Regions from separate parts of the Halopseudomonas pelagia genome, predicted to be linked through region 1. Evidence: predicted binding sites of a transcription regulator. Region 1 holds the regulator's gene; each other region holds the start of a gene.

What was found. The regulator FliA, encoded in region 1, starts transcription of late flagellar genes. The targets are predictions, from matches to a motif close to CTAAAGTTTNNNNNNNNNNNGCCGNTAA.
Region 2: a site for FliA is predicted at 3,526-3,553, ahead of EAO82_RS00860 (methyl-accepting chemotaxis protein). Genes of this name have one in related genera too.
Region 3: a site for FliA is predicted at 3,372-3,399, ahead of EAO82_RS15055 (methyl-accepting chemotaxis protein). Genes of this name have one in related genera too.

The regions. Positions count from the first base shown of each region.
Region 1 covers NZ_CP033116.1:3,485,749-3,493,473, forward strand. Annotated here, with positions in the region: gene EAO82_RS16045 (chemotaxis response regulator protein-glutamate methylesterase) at 1-28, opposite strand, end outside; gene EAO82_RS16050 (chemotaxis protein CheA) at 127-2,400, opposite strand; gene EAO82_RS16055 (protein phosphatase CheZ) at 2,427-3,221, opposite strand; gene EAO82_RS16060 (chemotaxis response regulator CheY) at 3,243-3,620, opposite strand; gene EAO82_RS16065 (RNA polymerase sigma factor FliA) at 3,816-4,553, opposite strand; gene fleN (flagellar synthesis regulator FleN) at 4,550-5,377, opposite strand; gene flhF (flagellar biosynthesis protein FlhF) at 5,421-6,782, opposite strand; gene flhA (flagellar biosynthesis protein FlhA) at 6,884-7,725, opposite strand, start outside.
Region 2 covers NZ_CP033116.1:180,591-188,315, forward strand. Annotated here, with positions in the region: gene EAO82_RS00850 (helix-turn-helix transcriptional regulator) at 26-826, shown strand; gene EAO82_RS00855 (alpha/beta fold hydrolase) at 834-1,808, opposite strand; gene EAO82_RS00860 (methyl-accepting chemotaxis protein) at 1,843-3,465, opposite strand; gene EAO82_RS00865 (hypothetical protein) at 3,633-3,977, opposite strand; gene EAO82_RS00870 (DUF3313 domain-containing protein) at 4,100-4,777, opposite strand; gene EAO82_RS00875 (DUF2955 domain-containing protein) at 4,999-6,051, opposite strand; gene EAO82_RS00880 (HlyD family secretion protein) at 6,041-7,171, opposite strand; gene EAO82_RS00885 (transporter suffix domain-containing protein) at 7,237-7,725, opposite strand, start outside.
Region 3 covers NZ_CP033116.1:3,237,329-3,245,053, forward strand. Annotated here, with positions in the region: gene atuD (citronellyl-CoA dehydrogenase) at 1-481, shown strand, start outside; gene EAO82_RS15045 (enoyl-CoA hydratase/isomerase family protein) at 478-1,275, shown strand; gene EAO82_RS15050 (acetyl/propionyl/methylcrotonyl-CoA carboxylase subunit alpha) at 1,297-3,264, shown strand; gene EAO82_RS15055 (methyl-accepting chemotaxis protein) at 3,474-5,123, shown strand; gene EAO82_RS15060 (Na+/H+ antiporter family protein) at 5,146-6,465, opposite strand; gene EAO82_RS15065 (NADPH-dependent FMN reductase) at 6,663-7,259, shown strand; gene EAO82_RS15070 (OprD family porin) at 7,539-7,725, shown strand, end outside.

The DNA of each region.
Region 1 (7,725 bases):
CATCGACCACCAGCACCTTGACCGCCATACACTCTCCTGAAACCTGCCGGATCACCCGCCCTGTGGCGGCCCATCCTGATATCCATCCATGCCTGCCGTTCTTTGCCCAGCGCTCGGTGAGCGCTATTACCCCCTGCGGGCGTAGCGCTTGAGCAGGCTGGGTATATCGAGGATCAGTGCAATGCGACCGTCGCCGGTAATGGTAGCGCCGGACATGCCCGCTGTGCCCTGCAACATCCGGCCCAGTGGCTTGATCACCACCTCCTCTTGACCCACCAGTTGATCGACCACAAAGCCTACACGCTGGGTGCCAACCGAGACGATCACCACACTGGCTGCAGAATGATCACTGGTGTCGGCAACGCCGGGCATCAACCAGCGCTTGAGGAAAAACAGCGGCAAGGCTTTTTCGCGCACGATGATTACTTCCTGACCGTCCACCACGTTAGTGCGCGAGAGATCGAGGCTGTAGATTTCGTTGACGCTGACCAGCGGCAAGGCAAAGGCCTGATTGGCGAGCATGACCATCAGCGTCGGCATGATCGCCAAGGTCAGCGGCACCTTGATGACAATACGACTGCCCTGGCCCTTGGTCGACTGAATATTGATCGTGCCGTTGAGCTGGGAAATCTTGGTCTTGACCACGTCCATCCCAACGCCGCGGCCAGATACATCGGAAATTTCGGTTTTGGTGGAGAAGCCCGGCTCCAGAATCAGGTCGAAGCATTCGCTCTCTGAAAGTCTGTCGGCCGCCTCCTTTTCCATCATGCCCTTTTCAACGGCTTTAGCGCGCAGCACGTCGGCATCCATACCGCGACCGTCATCGGTGATGGTCAGCAGAATATGATCGCCCTCCTGCTCCGCAGCAAGGATCACCTTGCCGGTGCGCGGCTTGCCGGCGGCTTCACGCTCGTGGGGCAGTTCAATCCCGTGGTCAACCGAGTTACGCACCAAGTGCACCAGCGGATCGGCCAACGCCTCGACCAGGTTCTTGTCCAGATCGGTTTCTTCACCGACCAGTTCAAGATTGATCTCCTTTTTCAGGCTGCGCGCCAGATCGCGTACAACCCGGGGAAAGCGGCCGAAGACTTTCTTGATTGGCTGCATGCGCGTCTTCATCACTGAAGACTGCAGGTCGGCGGTGACCACATCCAGATTGCCCACGGCCTTGTTCAGCTCTTCATCACCGCTGCTCAGGCCCAACCGCACCAGCCGGTTGCGCACCAGCACCAGCTCGCCGACCATATTCATGATGTCGTCGAGGCGCGCGGTATCTACCCGCACGGTCGTTTCGACGGCGGGATTCTCGCCTCCGGCCTGTTTGTCTTTGGCTAAGTCCGCAGCCGGCGCAGGCGCTTTCGCCGGCTGGGGCGAAGATGCGGGCGCCTTGGCTGCCGGCTTGGCGACTGCCGCAGCCGGTACCGCCGCGGATGTTTTGGCCGCCGGCGCTGCTACCGCGTCGTCCAACTTGCCCGGCGCCTGACCGTTACCATGCAACTGGTCAAGCAAAGCTTCGAACTCATCGTCGGTGATATGCTCTGGCGCATCTGCCTGAGGCGGTGCGGGCGGACTAGCCGCCGCTGGAGCATCGGCTGAAGAAGGAGGTGAAGAAGTGGATGAAGAGACGGCTTCGCTCACTTTGCCCGGCGCGGCGCCCTTGCCATGCAACTCGTCGAGCAACCTCTCGAACTCGTCGTCATCGATTTCATCACCATGGCCGGCAGAGATGGCAGCCGGGGCCTCAGCCTTGGGTGCAGGAGTCACTGCCGCCTGCTGGCCGGTGCCGTGCAACTGGTCCAGCAAGGCTTCAAATTCATCGTCGGTTATTTCATCACCGCTGCCATGGCTAGGCGCTGCCGCCATAACCGGCACAACTTCTTCGACGGCAGTGGCGGCGGGGCCTTTCAAGGCATCGAGCAACTGCTCGAACTCGTCATCGGTGACATCACCCTGAGCTTCGGGAGCGGCTGCGCTGTTAGCGTCAGCGGTTGCCGAGATCACATCTGCGCTGGCGGGCACCGCGAGCGCAGCAAGGGCCTCGAGCAGCGCCGGATCGGCCGGTTGCGGTTGTTCACCTTCGCGAACCTGCGTGAACATCTCATTGACGCTGTCGAGCGCCTGGAGCACCACATCCATCAGCTCCGAATCAACCTGGCGCTCACCCTTGCGCAGAATGTCGAAGACGTTCTCGGCGATATGGCAGCAGCCTACCAGCGCATCAAGCTGCAGAAATCCAGCGCCGCCCTTGACGGTGTGAAAGCCGCGGAAAATCGCATTGAGCAGATTGGTGTCATCAGGACGGTTCTCCAGATCGACCAGCTGTTCAGATAACAGCTCGAGGATTTCTCCGGCTTCCACCAGAAAATCCTGAAGAATTTCCTCATCCGCGTCAAAACTCATGCATCCACTCCCGGGCGTGCTTGTAGTTAGAAGCCCAGACTGGAGAGAAGATCATCGACTTCATCCTGTCCGGATACAACGTCTTCTCTTTTATCGGCATGAATCTGCGGACCTTCACCCCTGGTGGAGACTTTTTTTGCTTCTTGCTCGGATTGGCCATGGTTGATGCCGGCAATCCGATCTACCTGACCGGCCATACGCACCAGATTGACCAGGCTTTCTTCCACGTCATGGACCAGCGTGGTCACACGCTTGATCACCTGACCGGTGAGATCCTGATAGTCCTGGGCAATAAGAATATCGTTGAGATTAGCGCTGACCTGGGCACTGGATTCTTCGGTCTTGGCGAGGAACTCGCCCATACGCCTATACAGTTCGCGAAACTCGCCGGCTTCCATCTCACGCCGTTGCAGACGCTGCCAGTCGGCGCGCAGGGCACTGGCTTCTGCGCCTAGGCTGGAAACGATAGGCGCGCTGGTTTCGACCAGATCCATGGTGCGATTGGCGGCTTTATCGGTCAGTTTGACCACATAATCAAGGCGGTCCGAGGCATCCGAAATCTTGGAGACTTCAACACCGTCAGCCAATGCGTGGGAGGTATCGATCTGGAAGTTGACGATTGAACTGTGCAACGCCCGGGTCAGTTGACCCACTTCGTAATACAGACCGCGATCGCGAGCCTGATTGATTGCATGTATGACCAGTATGGCTTCGCCGTACTGGCCCTTTTCCAGGTAATCGACCAGCTGCCGCGCATTATCTTTGAGGGAATGTTCGAATTCCTGAGCGGTTGCCTGGCCGGGATCCTTACTTAACGCCATAACCTGTACCCCGGATAATTATTATTTTGCCTGAACCCGCTCGAAGATCTTCTCGATCTTTTCTTTCAACGCTTGAGCAGTGAAAGGCTTGACCACATAACCATTGACGCCGGCCTGCGCCGCTTCAATGATCTGGTCGCGCTTGGCTTCAGCCGTCACCATCAGCACCGGCAGATTTTTCAGCCGGTCATCGGCACGCACCGCGCGCAGCAGATCAATGCCACTCATGCCCGGCATGTTCCAGTCGGTCACCAGGAAGTCAAAGCTGCCGCTCTGCAACATCGGCAAGGCCGAGGTTCCATCGTCGGCTTCTGCCGTATTGGTGAAACCCAGGTCGCGCAACAGATTCTTGATAATGCGCCTCATCGTTGAAAAATCATCAACGATGAGAATTTTCATATTCTTGTCCAAGTCGACCTCCGTACAAACCAGGAAGAGTGCACTGTCACACTCCGTTAAGCTACTGGCCAAACAAGCCTTGTAAACTCAATAGCTGCCAGTGTAACCGGAGTGGCCATCCGGTGTTGCTTACACTGACATTCAATACTTATTCTTCCAGTCCAGCCGGGCATTGTCCGGATACCGGGAACAAAATCAATCGTTTCGCCATCCACTGAGCCTGGCGCGCAGTCGCGCGGCACACTGACTATGCAGTTGGCTGACGCGCGACTCGCTGACGCCGAGCACCGCACCGATCTCTTTCAGGTTCAGCTCTTCATCGTAATACAGCGACAATAACAGCCGTTCGCGCTCCGGCAAGCCTTCGATCGCTTCAACCAGCGCAGCGCGAAAGCGTTGATCCTGCAAACCGCCCAAAGGCTCTTCATCGCTGTGCGCATCGGCCCGCGTACCGCTTTCGAGCAGCTCATCGAAACTGAACAGTTTGCTACCGGAGGTATCATTGAGAATGGCGTAATACTCTTCCAGGCTCATCTCCAGCTCTGCGGCGATCTCATGATCCTTGGCATCACGACCCAGGCGCGACTCTACTGCACGCACCGCATCGCTGACCATACGGGTATTACGATGCACAGAACGTGGCGCCCAGTCACCCTTGCGCACCTCATCCAGCATGGCGCCACGAATACGGATACCCGCGTAGGTTTCAAAACTGGCGCCCTTGCCGCTCTCAAATTTGCGCGAGGCCTCGAGCAAGCCAATCATGCCCGCCTGTATAAGATCATCGACCTGAACGCTGGAAGGCAGACGGGCGAGCATGTGATAAGCGATGCGTTTCACCAAGGGGGCATATTGGGAAACCAACTGATCCTGATTGTTAGCGGAACACTGTGCGCGTGTATACATGCTCAATCCACCAGCCGTTTGTGTCATAGGCCTGAGCCCGTCTGCTGCACCAGGCGCTCGACGAAAAATTCAAGATGCCCACGTGGGTTGGCCGGCAGGGGCCAAGCATCTACTTTTTGCGCGATGCCTCGAATGGCGATGGAGGCTTTGCTGCGCGGAAATACTTCATAGATTGCACGCTGCTTCTGCACGGCTTTGCGCACGTTCTCATCATAGGGCACTGCTCCCACATACTGCAGAGCAACATCAAGAAAGCGGTCCGTCACTTTGGTCAGCTTAGCAAAAACGGCCCGGCCTTCCTGTGGCGTATGTACCATATTGGCCAATACGCGGAAGCGGGTCATGCCGTGATCGCGGTTGAGTAGCTTGATCAGCGCGTAGGCGTCAGTAATCGAAGTGGGTTCATCGCACACTACCACCAGCACTTCCTGGGCGGCGCGCACGAAGCTGACGACCGAGTCGCCAATGCCGGCGGCGGTATCAACGATCAGCACGTCGATGTTGTCGCCAATATCGCTGAAGGCCTGAATCAGCCCGGCGTGCTGCTGGGGGTTGAGGTTGACCATGGTCGCGGCGCCGGATGCCGCTGGCACTATGCGCATGCCGCCCGGGCCATTCAGAAGCACATCACGCAATTCGCAGGTGCCCTCCAGCACGTCAGCCAAGGTGGCTTTAGGCTTGAGACCCAGCAATACATCGACGTTGGCCAAGCCAAGGTCGGCATCAAGCAGCACCACACGGCGCCCCATGTCGGCCAGGGCGATGCCCAGGTTGACCGACACGTTGGTTTTGCCGATACCACCTTTGCCGCCGGTGACCGCGATAACCTGAACCGGATGTTTGCTGCCCATCTGCGTGGCTTACCTTGTTATCAATAAAACTGTTGAACGTCTGTTAACCAGCACGCTGATTGTGCAGTATACCGGCAAACACATCAGCCATCGCCTGATCGGGCGGGCTTTCGTTGCCGGCCAGGCTTACCGCCCGGCTAACCAGTTGGTGGCCAACTGCACGGCTTATATCATCCGGAATGCGCTGGCCATCTGCCAGATAGGCTACCGGTAAACCCTGCTGCATAGCCAGACCCAATACTTCACCAAGAGTAGCCGACTCGTCCACCTTGGTGATCACACAACCATCCAGGCCACACACCTTATAGGTGTGATACGCGGCCTTGAGCACCTGATATTGACTGGTGGCAGCCAACACCAGCAACTTGCTGACATTGGTACCCAAGGCGGCCAATTGGCTCAGTTGACCCTGAAGATGCGGATCCTGCGCTTGCAGGCCTGCGGTATCCAGCAACACCAGGCGTTTGCCGGAAAATTCCTTGAGCACGTCGGCCAAACCATTCTGCTCGTCTACTACCCGCACTGGCACGTTCAGAATACGGCCCAGGGTGCGCAACTGCTCATGGGCGCCGATGCGGTAGGTATCCATGGTCACCAGGGCCACGTGCTGGCTGCCGTGCTTGAGCACATACCGCGCAGCCAGTTTGCCCAGCGTGGTGGTTTTGCCAGAGCCGGTCGGACCGACCAGCGCAATCACACCGCCCTCTTCAATCAATTCATCACGGATAACCGGAATGCTGTGCGACAGGTGAGCCAGCAACATACGCCAGGCCTGGCGGGTGTTGGGCTCATCGGCGACCAGACGCAACAGCTTCTGGCTCAGCTCGGCGGGCAGACCCAGTTGGGTCAGGCGGCGCCATAGGCTGGCTTGACGCGGCTGCTGTTGATTGATCTGACCCCAGGCCATATTGCCCAGCTGCGCTTCGAGCATCTCGCGCAGCCCGGCGATTTCCGCGCGCATCGCGCTCAAGCCCGAACCGGACTCAGCTTCCGGTTCAGCAACCCGCGGCGCTGGTTCCGGTTTGATCCTGGCCGCGGCCGGTTGCGCCATCTCGTTATTGAGGCGATCAAGAAAATCCTGCGCTTCCGGCGATCCGCCCTGCGCCGCCTGACGCAAGGTTTCGCCAAACAACTGGCGGTTGACGCTGGGGCCTGAGCTGGCGCGCTCCCCCGCTTCAAGCTGAGCCCGAGCGGTGACGATACGCTCTTGGGTTTTTTTCAATTCCTGGCTCAAGCCGGGCGTGGGGGGAGTCAGCCGTGGCGCTTCGTAATCCACTGCGGCAGTCAGTTCCACACCACCAACGACGCGGCGATTGGCGATGATGGAGGCATCGGCACCGAGCTCGTCGCGTACCAGCTTCATCGCCTGGCGCATGTCTGCGGCAAAGAAACGTTTTACTTTCATGGCTGACTCACCCTCTACATTCGTTTAACTGACTCGGCGGCTTTAGCGCTGCGTGTCCAATTCTGAGGCTTTCAGCTTTGGGCCCTTTCACTCTGAGCCTTTCAGCTTTGGCCAACTGTCGCGACAATGGTGACCTGCTTGCTGTCCGGTATTTCCTGGTAGGACAACACGTGGGCACCTGGCGCCGCATAGCGGACAAACTTGGCCATCATCCCGCGAACCGGACCCGCGACCAGCAGTATCGCTGGCTTGCCCTGCACTTCCTGACGTTGCACCGCATCGGCCAGTGAGCGCTGAAGCTTTTCCGCCATGCCCGGCTCGAGCATGATGCCGTCATCACCACCCTGCCCGGCCTTCTGTAGACTCTGTAGCAACATCTGTTCCAACCTTGGCTCCAATGTGATCACAGGTAGCTCGGAGTCAAGCCCTACAATGCTTTGCACGATGGAGCGCGACAGCGAGACGCGCACGGCGGAGATCAACGCGCCAGGATCTTGACTCTTGCCTGGCTGGTTGGCGATGGCCTCGGCAATGGTCCGGATATCCCGTACCGGCACCTGCTCCTGCAGCAGACCCTGCAATACCTTGAGCAGCCCGGACAGCGAAATGGTACCGGGCACCAGCTCTTCTGCCAGCTTCGGCGAGGCTTTAGCCAGCACCTGCAACAGCTGCTGAACCTCTTCATGGCCGATCAGCTCATGCGCATGCTTGTTCAGAATCTGATTCAGGTGCGTGGCCACCACCGTACTGGCGTCAACCACGGTGTAGCCGAGCGACTGCGCCTGGTCTTTCTGCATCGGCTCAATCCATATGGCGTCCAGACCAAACGCCGGATCCTTGCCGGCGAGGCCCTTGATCTCGCCAAAAACCTGACCTGGATTGATCGCCAGCTCACGATCGGGGTACACCTCTGCTTCGGCGACGCCGACACCCATCAAGGTCA
Region 2 (7,725 bases), 1.2 Mb from region 1:
GTCGCTCTCTACTACTATCATCTGCATGAGTGATCACAACCGCCTACAGCCACAACGCCCAACTGAATCGGTACGTCGTATCGAGGCCGGGCCCTGGGCGGTTGAATTGCTGCCCGCCGCAGCCTACTCGACCCACTATGTAGCGGCCCAGTCTGCTATCGGTTTTGCCTTTGACAGCCAGCGTGGATTACACGCCATCGGTAGCGACCGAGTGCAGCCTTTCTCGGCGCGGCCCAACAGTCTGGCGTTCGTTCCTGCCGGCTGTGATGTGTTATCAGAGTCACCTGAAGGTGGTGAATACCTGCGGCTAATGCGCATAGACGGTACGCCGTTGGTGGGCGACCGTGCGTTCAACAATCGGATTGATCGGCAGGCAATTACCTTGGCGCAAGCAATGCGCGGCGCGTTATTGCAGGCCCGCGTCGACGACGACTGGGAGGCATGGGCTCACGCCCTGGCTGAACGGGCAAACCGCAGCGAAATCCCGGCTGCACCGCTCCAAGGCTCCATAACCAACAGGCGGATGCGTCTGCTGGATGAGTTCATTGACGCTGGCCTGGAAAGCACCCTGACGGTAAAGGCCATGGCGGATTTGCTGGAGCTATCCGAAGGTTATTTTATGCGCGCACTCAAGCAGGCTACGGGCAGAAGCCCGCATAGTTACCTGGTCGACCGGCGCCTGGCCAGAGCCCGCGCAATGCTGCTCGACCCAACAGCCAGGCTGTCGGAGATCGCCAACAGCTGCGGTTTCAGCTCTCAGGCGCACATGACGAGTGCCTTCAGGCAACGGCTGGGAACAAGCCCGGCAACACTACGCAGAACCTGAAGTCGCGTCAGGGTGCTGCGACCGCAAACTCCAGCAACGCCGCATTCACCTGCGCGCAAGCTTCGCTCTGAATCCAATGGCCTTTGCCAGGCAACATCAGAATCTGCAAGTCGGGGATGCGCCGGCTCATTCTGTTTTGCAGCTGCTCTTCGCTGGCACCCCGGATAACACTGTCGGCGCTGCCGACCAGAAACAGCACTGGGCAAGTGATCTGCGTGTCGCGGTATGGCTGCATCAAGCGCCAGTTTTCATCGAGGTTACGGTAATAGTTGATGCCGCCCGCAAAACCGCTGTGCCGGTAGGCGGCAACGTAATACGCCAGCGCCTCATGGGTCAGCCAGCTCGGCTGCTCCTGCGGTTTGCCCAGCCTACCTATCCACCCGCCACCCTCATCTATTGAGCGGCCAAGCACGGGTGGATCTCGCGGCGTATCCGGTGAGCAATACAGGGCGCGGAGGATGCCCTCTGGATCCGCATCAAACTCGGCTTCCGCCACACCCGGCTGTTGAAAGTACAGCTGGTAGAAAAAGTTATCCTTGAAGTGCTCGCGCAACAGCGCAGTGGGAGGCTGGTCCGCTATCGGGTGTAGCGGGACACTCATGTTCACCAGCCGGGAAACCAGTTCAGGGTGACGCAGGGTAAACTGCCAGCAATTGATCGCCCCCCAGTCATGGCCTATCAGCAATACTGCTGCTCCGCCGCTGGCCTCAATGAGTAATTCGCGCATGAAGTCGCAAATACGTACCACGTTGTAGTCGGCGATATTCGGCAGGGCCTCCGTCTGGCTAAACCCCGGCATATCCGGCGCGATGGCACGGTAACCGGCGTTGGCCAAAGCGACCATCTGTTGCCGCCAGGTAAACCAGCATTCGGGCCAGCCATGAATAAACAGCGCCACCGGCCCTTGGCCCAGGCTGGCAACACGGGTGCTCAAACCGGTGACTGTCCAGGTTTCATGGGTGATGTCTTCAACGGTGTACATACTTACTCCCAGGCTAGCACTGGTGCTCAGCGCCTCAATGCTTGATTCGCTTTGTGATATCCCCAAGATCAGCCGATAGCGTGTGCAGCAGCTCGCTAGCCCGGGTGGTCCTTCCAACGTTATCCTGATTGGTCATACCGATGGCCGTAATCTCCGTCAGGTTGCGCGATATATCGTTCACGACGGCATTTTGCTCCTCTGCGGCGGTGGCGATCTGGCGGTTCATGTCCCGAATGGCCTCAATGGCTCGGGTGACGTCATGCAGCATTTCCCCGGCTTCGGTGACCATGCGTACTCCTTGATCACTGCGTTCCTGACCCGCTTCGATGGCTTTGGCCGCTTCAATCGCGCCGCGCTGCACCGTATCAATAATCTCGTTGATCTCGGCGGTGGAAGCCGCCGTGCGCTGGGCAAGCGTGCGCACCTCGTCGGCCACGACAGCGAAACCTCGGCCGGCTTCACCGGCACGCGCTGCTTCAATGGCAGCATTCAAAGCAAGCAGGTTGGTTTGCTCTGCCACACCGCGGATCACGTCCAGCACTTTACCGATCCGGCCGCTGTCATTAGCCAAACGATTGATCACCTCTGCAGTGCGCGTGATCTCACCGCGCATATCGGTAATGTTGCGCACGGTCGTCTGCATAACAACCTCGCCTTTACGCGCGGCTGAATCCGCCGCGTCGGCTGACTCTGCGGCGGTGCCCGCGTGAGCGGCCACCTCAGCCGTCGTAGCGGACATCTCCTCCATCGCGGTAGCAACCTGGTCAGTACGAGTGAACTGCTCGCGAGTCCCGCCCGAAATGATGGTAGCTACACTGTTGAGTTCGCCGCTGGCCTGGTCCAACTCACGCGTACTGACTTCCAACTGGGCAAAAGTAGCCACAAGAAAATCATCTAATGTATTCGCTGCATCCGCCAATCTACCCAGTTCGTCTTCACGCTTGATGCTGGACTTGGCTCCCAGCCGACCCTGACTTAAAGCCGTGACCTGGTCGATGAGCGTTCGCACCGGAGCCACCATACTGCGGTCAATGCGCCAGATACTCAGGAAGGTCAGGGCAATACCGGTAAAAATAAGCATCAGGGTGCCGATAAGCACTGCGCGTGCAGCGCTGCTGGCGATATCCGCCGAGTCATCCTCAGCTTGCTTCCGCAACTCGCTGACCAGAGAAGTCATCTGCTCCGAGGCGGCCCGATCAATGCCTTTTACTGCCAAGTCACCAGCTTGCGGATCCTGACCCGAGGCTACAAAAGCCTGATAACCACTGCGGTATGCCTTACCCAGCCTCAGATGCTCTTGGCTTAGCGCCTCTACGCTGCCACCAGCTCCTTCCGGGAGACCTTCCAATGCGCTCAGCGTACTAAGCGTCGATTGAACCTCCCGCTCCTGTTGCTGGAAAGCCATCCAATACTTGTCCAGCGCCGCTGGGTCCTTACCCCGCAACAATACATTCTTCCACTCCTGAACCTGAGTCTTGAACTGGCTATTAGCCCGTTCGATCAGCAGCGATGCCTGGACTGGGCCCGCAACGAGCTTGCCATATGAACCTACGCTTGAGGATAAGATACTCTGGCTTAATAACGCTATGGCTGTGAGCAGCAGTAAACTGCCAGCAATCAGCGCCAACGTCTGTGCGCGGATGGATTTTCTGAGCATATGTTTCCCGGGTTAATCGTGGAGGTCTAGGTGATTGCAGGAACTGTCGGAACGCGAGGATTATCGGCGCATGCTGCCCAAGCTTTAGAGCGTTTGTGATGCGAGAGACAGACGGTCGAGAAGATTTCCAAGGCAATCTTGGTCCTGGCTGCGCACTGAACCGCCAATCAGTCTGCGCGAAATCCCCAGACCAACTGCACCATTCTCACTGCCACGATCAGATAAAAAGCCCATACCGCTAGCAGCAACACCTTGTGGTAACGCCTGCTGGCGACGCGGCGCAATCCGTCGGTGACATTAAGAAACATCAGTAGCGCGGAAATCAGAATTAACCCCGCCCCGGCGACCTGCGTACCCAACAGGCCAACAAAAATCGCTTTTTCCGAATGCAGCGCGCTGGTACCTGCGGCAAACAACAGCGCACAAACCAACAAATTTTTTACGTTATCGAACACCTTGGCGCAAAGGTCCTGCTCCAACAGATCAATGTATTTGTGCCATAGTTTTCTCATGCTCTACCTTTGCGCATCTGCAGGAAAAGAACGACTGAGATAGTTCAGGGTACTGCGCTGGCGGCGTAACCCTCCAGCCTCCCCGAACTCTGTAACATGACTTAACGTGATCTGGCCTCAGGTTAGTTGTTGATGAAGGCGTTCAAGTCAGCAGCCAACCCTCTTATCGCCAACTTGAAGTCATTGGTGGCAATCGCTTGGGTGCTGTCCTCCAGGTTTTCGCCCCGCACTTTGCGTACGGTTTTCACCACCGCCTGACCAGTGGATGCATCGACCAGGTTGGCCTCCAGAAACAACTCGGTATTCTGGTCGCGATAGCCGGCTGCCCGGGAAACCGCGCCGGCGACAGCCGTTACCGGTAGTGCCTCATACCACTGCATACCTTCATTGGTGGCCGATACACCGGTTATCGCGGCGTTGAGAACCAGGGTGCGGGAGGCCGCGGGAGCGGTATTTGCGCTGGGCACCACGTTGTACTTCTGCGCCAATACACCTTTTACGCTCGAGCTGGTGAGTGCCTGGAGTTCCTGCAGGGTCTGCAGGTTAACCCGGTCATCTGGTCTTGGCGCCGGGTAGAGCTCGAGTTGATTAAAGACCACTGTGTCGTAGTCGTTCGGGCTGAAACCGTCGGCTACCCAGCGCATGACCGGTTGGCCATTTGCCGAAGTGGTTTCGCGTAAACCTTCGTAGCTTGGCAAGAAGCCGGAGTATTGTTCCTCTTCGGTCACTTGCGAAGCACAACCACCAAGCAACATGCTGCTCAACCCAACGCCAATCAGAAACGTCCTTGAAATATTCATGCAGGTATCTCCAATGTATTACAGCTTTAACTGCAATCGCGGAAGACGGTTACCTGTAGCGTCGCTTGCTGTTGAAACAGCGAATTACTACCAACAGAGAGGCGTTCAGTCGTAGCCGGCATGTGCCGCTCAACCTCACATACCGCACCTGCGTACCTTCTGGCACGCCGCTGCGGTCTCGTGAAAACAAGTGTAGCTGGTCCGTTTCGTCTATCCAGAACTCACCTTTTACCCGCTACGATGGCCTGCTCAACCACCCGCGGCCGCGGCCAGAGCACAGCAGCCAAAACGATGGTGTAAACAATCGCGAACAGCACATAAGCGATGCGCGTGGAAAACAGCTCCGGAGTACTGGTCGGCAATGGCGACACACCCAGCCCGAACAGCACCAGAAAAACAATAAGCCCGCCGCCAAACACCTTACCTTTGATACCGCCCAGAGCCGCATTGCCGGCAAACAGCAGGCTGACCAGCAGCACGACGAGCGCGACCAGCCACAGCGCAGGACGCAGCTCGAACAGGATATATGCCAGAGACGCCGCCACCCCGCCGAGCAAGTTGACCAGCACCAGACCCAGCGCGGCGCGCGGGCCCATATCCAGCTCAAGCTGACCGAGCAACGAGGCGACAGTGATCGGAACGACCAGCGCCGTGGTCAACCGCGGGTCACTCAAACAGAGGGTAACGATGGCCAACAGAATCACTGCGCTACCCATCGCCTGGCGGATTATCACAGTAGCCGTATGGGGAGCTGCGATCGGGGCATTGGCCTGTTCACCGCCCGGGTCTGGCAACAATGCATGGGCTGCCCATGCCAGCAATAAGCCCAGACTGATGGCCTTGGCCAGTAACAGCACGATTGACTCACCCAGGTCAGGATGCAGGATATCCAGCAACGGCACAGCAATAGCAATCACCAGCATCAGGGCCGGTCCGGCACCGCCCAGTTGCCGACCCTGGACGACAAAGCAGGCGAAGTAAAACAACCAAAGCAGCGGTAACAGGATCCATGGTCGTTCTCGTAGCACGCCGGTCAACAACACCAATAGCGCACCGGCAAGCAGAACAATCAGCACTGTCATCAACCCTTGACGCAGGGTTAAGGGGCGGCGGCTGGCCAGCAGGAACTGCGTCGCAAACAAAGGGGCGAGAAAGGGTAACGGCCCGCCTAAAACCAGACCCAGGCAAAATCCCACAGTCACCGCTGAAGCGACGCGCAATCCCTGACGTTTGGCCCGCCTGAGTTCCAGCTGCAGTTCTTTATCAATTGACATAGCTGAGCCAGGCGCCGAGGCGCGCGGTGAACGCGCCCAGCCAATTGGTCAGGGGGTTGTCATCGGTATAAATCACTACTGTCACCTGCGAGCCGTAACGCGGGCCGACTGGATAAGGTTTTTCAACAATCAGGCGCACCGGAAAACGCTGCGGGTCGCGCACCCAGCCGCTTTGATTGCGCACCGACGGCAGCGCGGTGTGGCTGCTGCCTTCCTGCGACACGCCCCAGCCGACGCTTTCAACGCGTCCCTTGAACACGCGGCCGGGTAACAGATCAAACACCAGCTCTGCAGGATCATCGGCCTGCACGTGCTCCAGGCTGTTTTCCTTGAAGGCAGCAGATACCCAGACAATGTCGGCGTCAATAAACGTCAGCGACGGCTGACCCACGCTAACTACTTGGCCCACCGCGAGTTGCAGGTTGGTCACCACTCCATCTGACGGCGCGACAACATCAGTGCGTCCCAACTCGAGCCGAGCTTTTTCCAATGCTGCCAGGGCCTGCTTAAGTTGCGGGTTGTCGCTACCTTCCGCCCCTAACTGTTGCCGCGCGCGCTGCAAGTCAGCCTGGGCTTTGCTGACTGCGGCCTCGGCGGAACCCAAGGAGGCATCGGCATCATCCTGGCGCGCTGTAGCAAATACACCACGCTCGACCATCTGCGCTACGCGCTTGGCCTGCTCGCGTACGTTATCGCGCTGGGCACGGGCAGACACCAGCATCGCCTGGGCAGCATCCACTGAAGCCGTGTTGGCGCCGATTGCCTGACCCGCTTCCTCCAGCCGCGCCTCAGCCTCCCTGACTGCTAGTCTGTAGGGCAGAGGGTCTACACGAAACAATAATTGGCCGGCCTCTACCCGCGCGTTGTCGAGCACCGCTATTTCGGTGACTCGACCCGACACCTCGGGAGCCATGTTGACCACGTAGGCCTGCACCACGGCCTGTGAAGTCGATGGCGTGCGCCGCTCCATGACGATTGACACGGCGAACAACAGCACAATCAGGATCACCACGGCCAGGGCAACGCCTCGTAGCGGGTTGGCTGGAGCCGCTTTCTTGGGCGGAGGCTCGTGGGCAATCGCCGTCTCCGTAGGGTCGGGCGCATTCAGTGTGTCGGCCATATATACACCTGCTAGGTATACAAAAATGGGTAATGCCATTGGCGCCGGATCTGAGCCGCGCAGCCTCAGACCGCGTCGGCGTTGATCACCCGTGCCTTGCGGATAAACAGCGCGCGCAGCTTTTCCCAGAAGTTGCCACCGAGCACAAAGAAACTGCTGATCAGCAGCACATCACCTAACAGCTGCAATGCCCAGCTATTGGGCCGCAGGCCAGGTGCCAGGGCGTCAATATAGGGCTCGAGAAACGACGACACCAAAGGCAGGCAAAACATCACCAGACCAATACGGTAGCGGGTGGCACTGACCTCGACATCGCTGCTGGGAGCGAGATCGGAGACGTAACCGAACAGATGCTTTTTCAGCTCCTGAAAACCGGCCTTGCCCATGACCGCGATCACCAGCAGCAGCAGCACCTTGTTGATGATGAACAGCGCGCCAGTCAAAGCGGCAATGCGCGAGCCTGGCGCATCCGCCATCGCCGCGAGCGGCACCAACAGCCACAGGATGGGCATTAAACAGAGAAAGCCGATGCCTAGCTTGAAGCGCCACTTAGC
Region 3 (7,725 bases), 250 kb from region 1:
GGTGCAATTCCAGGAAGAGCGTTTGTTCGGCGCAGCGAATATCCTCAAAGGCCTGGAGCATTGCATCAGCAGCACCATCGCCTATTGCAAGGAACGCCAGACCTTCGGCCAGCCGCTGATCAACAACCAGGTGATTCACTTCCGCCTGGCGGAATTGCAAACCGAGATCGAATGCCTGCGCGCGTTGGTCTACCAGGCCACCGAGCAATACGTGGCCGGCAAGGACGTCACCCAACTGGCCTCAATGGCCAAGCTCAAGGCCGGCAGGCTCGGCCGTGAAGTGACCGACGCCTGCCTGCAGTACTGGGGCGGCATGGGTTATATGTGGGACAACCCGGTCGCCCGCGCCTATCGCGACGTGCGCCTGGTCTCCATCGGCGGTGGTGCCGATGAAATCATGCTCGGCATCATCTGCAAGCTGATGGGCACCCTGCCCGGCAAACGGCCAGCCTCACCCACCCAGCGTGAGGGCACCCAGTGATGACCTACCCTGCCTGCCAGACGTTACTGCTGGACCAGCAGCCCGGCGTGCTGCAAATCACCCTGAATCGGCCAGACAGCCGCAACGCCATGAACCTGACGATGCTTGAAGAGTTGATCGATACCCTGACCATCGCCGCCAATGACGAGCAGCTACGGGCCATCGTTCTGCGCGGCGCCGGTGGTCATTTCTGTGCCGGCGGCGACATAAAGGACATGGCCAACGCCAGAGCCACTGGCCAGAACGCCTACCGCGAACTGAACAGGCACTTCGGCCGTCTGCTGGAGCTGGCCGAGCGACAGCCGCAAGTGGTGCTGGTGGTGCTGGAAGGTACGGTGCTGGGCGGTGGCCTGGGTCTGGCCTGCATAGCGGATATTGCCTTGTGCCTGGAGGATGCCCGCTTCGGTCTGCCAGAAACCAGCCTGGGTGTCATTCCTGCGCAGATCGCACCCTTCGTGGTCAAGCGCATCGGCCTGACCCAGGCCCGTCGCCTGGCGCTGACCGCCGCCCGCTTCAATGGCGACGAAGCGCTACGTCTGGGATTGGTGCACCACAGTGAGAACAATAGCGAGGACTTGCAAATGCAGCTCGACAGCTATCTGCAGCAGATCCGCCAATGCGCACCCCAGGCCAATGCCCGTACCAAACACCTGTTACTGGCCTGCGGCGAGCAGTCGATGCACAGCCTGCTCGACCAGGCAGCCGAGGCCTTTGCCGAGTCCGTCACCGGAGCCGAAGGCGCCGAGGGCACCCAGGCATTTGTGCAGAAAAGACCGCCCAGCTGGGCTGAATAATCGAATGCCCAAGGAATCCGCATGAGCGCCTTCAACTGCATACTGGTCGCCAACCGTGGCGAAATCGCCTGTCGCATTCTGCGCACCGTGCGCGCTCTCGGCTATCGCAGCGTAGCGGTTTATTCCGAGGCAGATGCCGACAGCCTGCATCCGCAGCTGGCTGACCAAGCGATCTGTATCGGCCCGGCGCAGGTCAACCAGTCTTACTTGAATATCGAGGCAATCATTGCTGCGGCCAAGCGCACAGGCGCCGACGCCATCCACCCGGGCTATGGCTTTCTCTCCGAGAACGCCGATTTTGCCGAGGCCTGCGCCCAGGCGAATATCTGCTTTATCGGTCCCTCCGCTGCGGCCATTCGCCTGATGGGCAGCAAACGCCTGTCGAAGATCGCCATGCTCGCCGCTGGCGTTCCCTGCATCCCCGGTTACGAAGGCGCCGCACAGGATGACGAGACCCTGAGCAAGCACGCCCAATCAATTGGCTATCCGCTGATGATCAAGGCCAGCGCCGGTGGCGGCGGTCGCGGTATGCGCCTGGTCAGCGAACCCGGCGAGTTGCTCGCACAACTTCGCAGCGCCCGCTCGGAAGCGCTCAGCGCATTTGGCAGTGATGAACTGATTCTGGAAAAAGCACTGCTGCGGCCACGGCATGTCGAGGTGCAGGTGTTTGGCGATCAGCACGGCAATCTTTTGCACCTGGGCGAGCGTGATTGCTCGGTGCAGCGCCGCCATCAGAAAGTCATCGAAGAGGCGCCCTGCCCGGTGATGACCGCCAAACTGCGCCAACGCATGTGCGATGCCGCAGTCAAGGCCGCCGCCAGCGTTGACTATTATGGCGCCGGCACAGTGGAGTTCATGCTCGACGAGCAGCGTGATTTCTACTTTCTGGAAATGAATACGCGCCTGCAGGTCGAGCATCCGGTGACCGAAATGCTCACGGGTGTGGATCTGGTCGCCTGGCAGATCAGCGTAGCCCAAGGGCGCCCGCTGCCGCTGCAGCAAGAGCAGATAGCCCTGCGAGGTCATGCTATGGAAGTGCGCCTGTACGCCGAAGACAGCACCCGCGACTTTATCCCGCAGACCGGCCAGATTCGCTGCTGGCAGCCCACCGATAGTGCCGGCGTAAGGGTGGATCACGGCCTGAAAGAGGGCCAGATCATCAGTTCCTTTTACGATCCGCTACTCGCCAAGGTGATTGCCCACGGCAACTGCCGTGAAGAGGCCCGCCTGAAACTGATTCGCGCGTTGGAGCAGTCGGTGCTGCTGGGCGTTGTCGCCAACCAGCGCTTCCTGATCAACCTGTTGCAAAGCACCGCCTTTATTTCAGGCGAGGCGACCACCGCGCTGACCACCGAACAATTCGCCGCAGACCCGAGCCTGACGCCGCAACCACCCTCCGCTCCGGAACTGGCAATGGCAGCGGCCCTTCTCTTTCAACAGTCCGCCGCGCGCTACCGGATGCCGGGCTGGAGCAACAGCGCAAGTCTGCCCAGCCGCTACTTGCTTGAGCATGCAGGCGAAATATATCCGGTTTATCTCACACCGAAAGCCCCCACTACCCCCGGCTTGATGCAGGCCCGCGTCGGCGAGCAACTGCTCGAACTCAAGTTACCAGCTCTTGATCAGCCGCCATCCTGGATTGAGCTCGACGGCGTGCGCATGCCCCTGGCCTATCGAATCGATGGTCAGCAGATCTGGCTCAAGGGCGAAAACGGCAGTCTGACGTTACGGGATGCCAGCCAGCGGCCAGCCAGCACTGCACAGTCATCCGACAGCAACAGCCTGCATGCACCGATGGACGGCGCCATCGTCAGCGTACTTGCCAGCGAAGGTGATCAGGTCAGCCGCGGGCAACTGCTCATGGTGATGGAAGCGATGAAAATGGAGCATCAGCTCAAAGCCGGCTGCGACGGCGTTATCTCCAGCGTCGCGGTCAGCGCCGGGCAACAGGTGCGGCATCGTCAGCGGTTGCTGGAAATCAGCCCATAACGCTTTGGCCAATAGTGCTCGATAGATGCCAGCTATACAGATCAATGCCTATTGAATCAAAGCGCAAATGCCGTCAAATTGACATCATTGGCGCCAAGAAAATATCGCTCAGGTTTTTCCTCCGGCTGCCGACATAGATTGCAGGATGTGTCAGGTCATTAGACCCTTAATAAAAATAGCAGTTGGCCGCGGTAACCTGGAGGTTGTAGATGAATTTGTTGCGCCGGATAAAGATCAGTCAAAGGATCTGGTTGATACTCATCGTTGCGCTGGCAAGTATGACCTTGCTCGCCGTGGTCTCGCTTCTGAGCATGCGTGAAGAGTTTCGCCAGGCGGAGATTACCAAGGCCACCCATCTGGTGGAGAGCGCCCATGACATGATGGCGTATTTCCACAGCCTGGAAGTCAGCGGCGAGCTAACCGGCGAACAGGCTCGTCAGCAAGCGCTGGCCGCATTGCGCGGGCTCCGCTATGACGAAAAAGAATACTTCTGGGTCAATGACATGGACAACGTCATGATTATGCATCCCATGGCGCCACAGACCGAAGGCATGGACCTGAGCAACATCAACAGTTCCACCGGCGGCAGTAACGTCATCGTTGACATGGTCAACATGGCCCGTACGCAAAGCACCGCTTTTATCGAGTACACCTGGACCCGCCCCGGGCAGGAACCCGGTGAAGATGTAGGCCAGGACAAGATCGCCGCCTTCAAGCATTTCAAACCCTGGGATTACATGGTCGGTACCGGCATCTTTATCGAAGATATGGAGGCCAAGTTCCGTGATGAGGTGATCCGTCTGCTGCTGATTATCACCGGCATTACCGCAGTCATGATCGCTATTCTGTTCGTCATTGGCAGCAGCATCTCCAAACCGCTGAACCGCGTGGTCGAGGCCATGCGTGACATTGCCAGCGGCGAAGCCGACCTGACGCGCAAACTCGATGATGACGCCAGAGACGAGCTGTCTCTACTGGCTCTGCACTTCAACACCTTCACCGCCAATTTGCGCGGCATTGTGCAACAGCTAGGCGACAGTGCCAGGCAGTTGATCAGCGCGGGCCAGCAATTGGACCAGATCAGTGATAACAGCCTGCGCGGCATGACCAGCCAATCCGAACGTATGGAGTTGATGGCGACCGCGATCAACGAGATCACCTATGGTGTACAGGACGTCGCGCAGAACGCCAACGCCGCCGCTCAGGAAGTGGAAAATGCCAATGAAGGCGCCAACAACGGTCGCGTTCAGGTAGAGAAAACCATCGAGCAGATCCAGCATTTGTCTGGCAGCGTGAAGACCGCTGTGCAGCATATGGAAACCCTGTCCAGCGATGCCAACGAGATCACTTCGGTACTGGACGTTATCCGCAACATTGCCGAGCAGACCAACCTGCTGGCACTCAACGCGGCTATCGAGGCGGCACGGGCCGGGGAAATGGGTCGTGGCTTTGCGGTGGTTGCTGATGAGGTGCGTAACCTGGCTCAGCGCACGCAGAAGTCCACCGAAGAAATTCACAACATGATCAGCAAACTGCAGACCAACACCCAGGTGGTGGTCGACGTGATCAATCAGAGCGACAAGTATTCCGAGCAGAGCGTCGAACAGGTGAATGCTGCGGGTGCTGCGCTGGAACAGATTGCCCATTCCATGCAGCAGATGGTCGCGCTGAACGCTTCGATTGCCAGTGCCACCACCCAACAGTCAACCGTGGTCGAAGACGTTAACCGCAACGTGACCGAAGCGGCCGAACTGGCCCGCGAAACCACCGAAGGTGCGCAGCAAACCGCCGAAGCCAGCCAGCATCTGACCCAGTTGGGCAAGCAGATCGACGGTCTGGTAAGTCGCTTCCGGATCTAGACCCGGAAGCTTCAAGCGGCCTTTAGAGCACCATCACCGCTAACCAGCCAAAGGCAATCAATGGCAGGTTGTAGTGCAGGAAGGTTGGCACCACCGTGTCCCAGATATGGTTGTGCTGACCGTCTACGTTCAAACCCGCAGTCGGGCCCAGAGTTGAGTCTGACGCGGGCGAGCCGGCATCGCCCAGTGCGGCCGCAGTGCCCACCAGCGCGACGATGGCCAATGGACTGAAACCCAGCTGCATGGCCAACGGAACATAAATCGCCGCGATGATCGGGATGGTCGAGAACGACGATCCAATGCCCATGGTGATCAGCAGACCCACCAGCAGCATGAGCAATGCAGCCAGTGCGCGGTTATCACCGATGATGCCCGCCGAGCTGTCCACCAACGTCTGAATGGACCCGGTAGCACGCATGACCTCGGCGAAGCCCGCCGCGGCGATCATGATGAAACCGATCATCGCCATCATCTTCATGCCTTCGGTAAAGACGTCATCGGCTTCACGCCAGCGCACCACACCGGAGATGGAAAAAATCACAAAACCGGCCAGCGCACCAATGATCATCGAGTCCAGCCACAGCTGCACCGCAAAGGCGGCGACCACCGCCACTAGCGCGACCAAAAGCGAGCGCGGGTTGTAGCCCTTTTCCAGGCGCTCGACCGTCTCTATTGGTGTCACATCGTACTCACGTGGCCGGCGGTAGCTGATAAACACCGCTACGCCCAAACCCAGCAGCATCCCCAGTGCCGGCAAGGCCATGGCCTGCATCACGTTCACACCTTCGATCTCACTGCCACTCTCGGCCACGTTCGCCAGCAGGATGTCATTCAGAAAGATCCCGCCAAAGCCGACCGGTAGAAACATATAGGGCGTTATCAGGCCGAAGGTCAGTACACAAGCCACCAGACGGCGATCCAATTTGAGGCGCGCCATGACGAACAGCAAGGGCGGCACCAGCAGCGGGATGAAGGCGATATGGATCGGCAGAATGTTCTGCGAAGAGATCGCCACCGCCAGCAACACCATGAGCAACAGCCCACGCAACATGCCCTGCCCGCCCGATTCCTGGCGGTTGACCAGAATCAGGGCCTTGTCCGCCAGCGCATGGGCCAGGCCGGACTTGGCAATCGCCACCGCGAAGGCACCCAGCAGGGCGTAGCTCAGCGCCACATTGGCGCCCTTGCCCAGGCCGCCCTGAAAGGCCTCTAACGTGGCTTCAAGGCCCAGGCCACCCATCAGGCCACCGACTACCGCGCCGATGATCAACGCGACTACTACATGCACGCGGCACAGACTCAGGGCCAGCATCACCGCTACAGCGGCTATCACAGCGTTCATTGTCCAGTTCTCATATCAAGGAAGGAAGGCAATTGCCGAAGGGCGCGTACTCTGCCGTAAGCTGCGAGAACTGTCAAAAAGCCCGGGGCAAAATTGCTCGTCAGACTCCTTCGATAGTTTCGATCACTTTTTTGCGCTATTGCCCTGCCGCCAGCAGCGCTAGCATGTCGCGCATCATCCATTTCAGAGGACGCCCCATGCTCAATGTCGCCATCGTCGCCGGCAGCAGTCGCAGCAACAGCCAGACCGCCAAAGTAGCGCGTTTTATGCGCCAGGCGCTGATCAGTCAGCATCAACTGGATGCCGAACACGTATCGGTAATCGACCTGGGCAACTATCCGTTACCGCTGTGGCCTGCAGAAGATACTGGCCCTTGGAGCATGTTTGAAAAGCAACTGGCCAAGGCCGATGCGCTAGTGATTCTTGCTCCCGAATGGCACGGCATGGCCTGTCCGGCCATCAAGAACTTCTTCCTGTATGCAACCAAGGCGCAGCTGGCGCACAAGCCGGCGATGTTGGGCGGCATTTCCTCAGGCGTTGGCGGCGCCTATCCGATCAGCGAACTGCGTGCCTCCAGCTACAAGAATTGCCGGCTTTGTTACATCCCCGAGCACCTGATCGTGCGCAACGTGGAGAACGTGCTGAACATGCCTGAACCGGTCGCTGAGGATGACCGCCGTATTCGCGCCCGAATGGATTACAACCTGGATATCCTGCTGCGCTATGCTCAGGCGCTCAAACCTTTGCGCAGTGAAATCGACATGAGCAATCCGGATTTTGCCAACGGCATGTGAGCCCACCCACCGCGCTTTTATGACTGAAAGTGCGGCACCCTGCTAAAGTCTAATAGCCGCTGGCCGTCACGATTGACGTCGCTGTCAGCGGCATCGAGCTGTCAAAAACAACTGTTTCGCCGCGAGGTCGATCAGCCTCTCGAGGGTCGGTCTGGGCCGAATTATGACAGTTCGACGAATGTCTTAGAGAGCATCTCCTGCTTAAGTGCTTTATTTGTTTCCGCGCCCGGCGAGCACCGGCCTGCACTTGATCACACCAGGAGAACAATAATGAAGCATGTGAAGACCAACGCCCTGGCAGCTGCTGTGGCCCTTACTCTGGCAGCTCCCCTAGCCACCACCGCCAACGCGGCTGGTTTTATCGAAGACACCAAAGCGTCGCTGCAACTGCGCAACTTCTATTTCAATCGCGATTTCCGCTCCACTCCTCCCGGCGCTGCGTCCAAAGCTGAAGAATGGGCTCAAG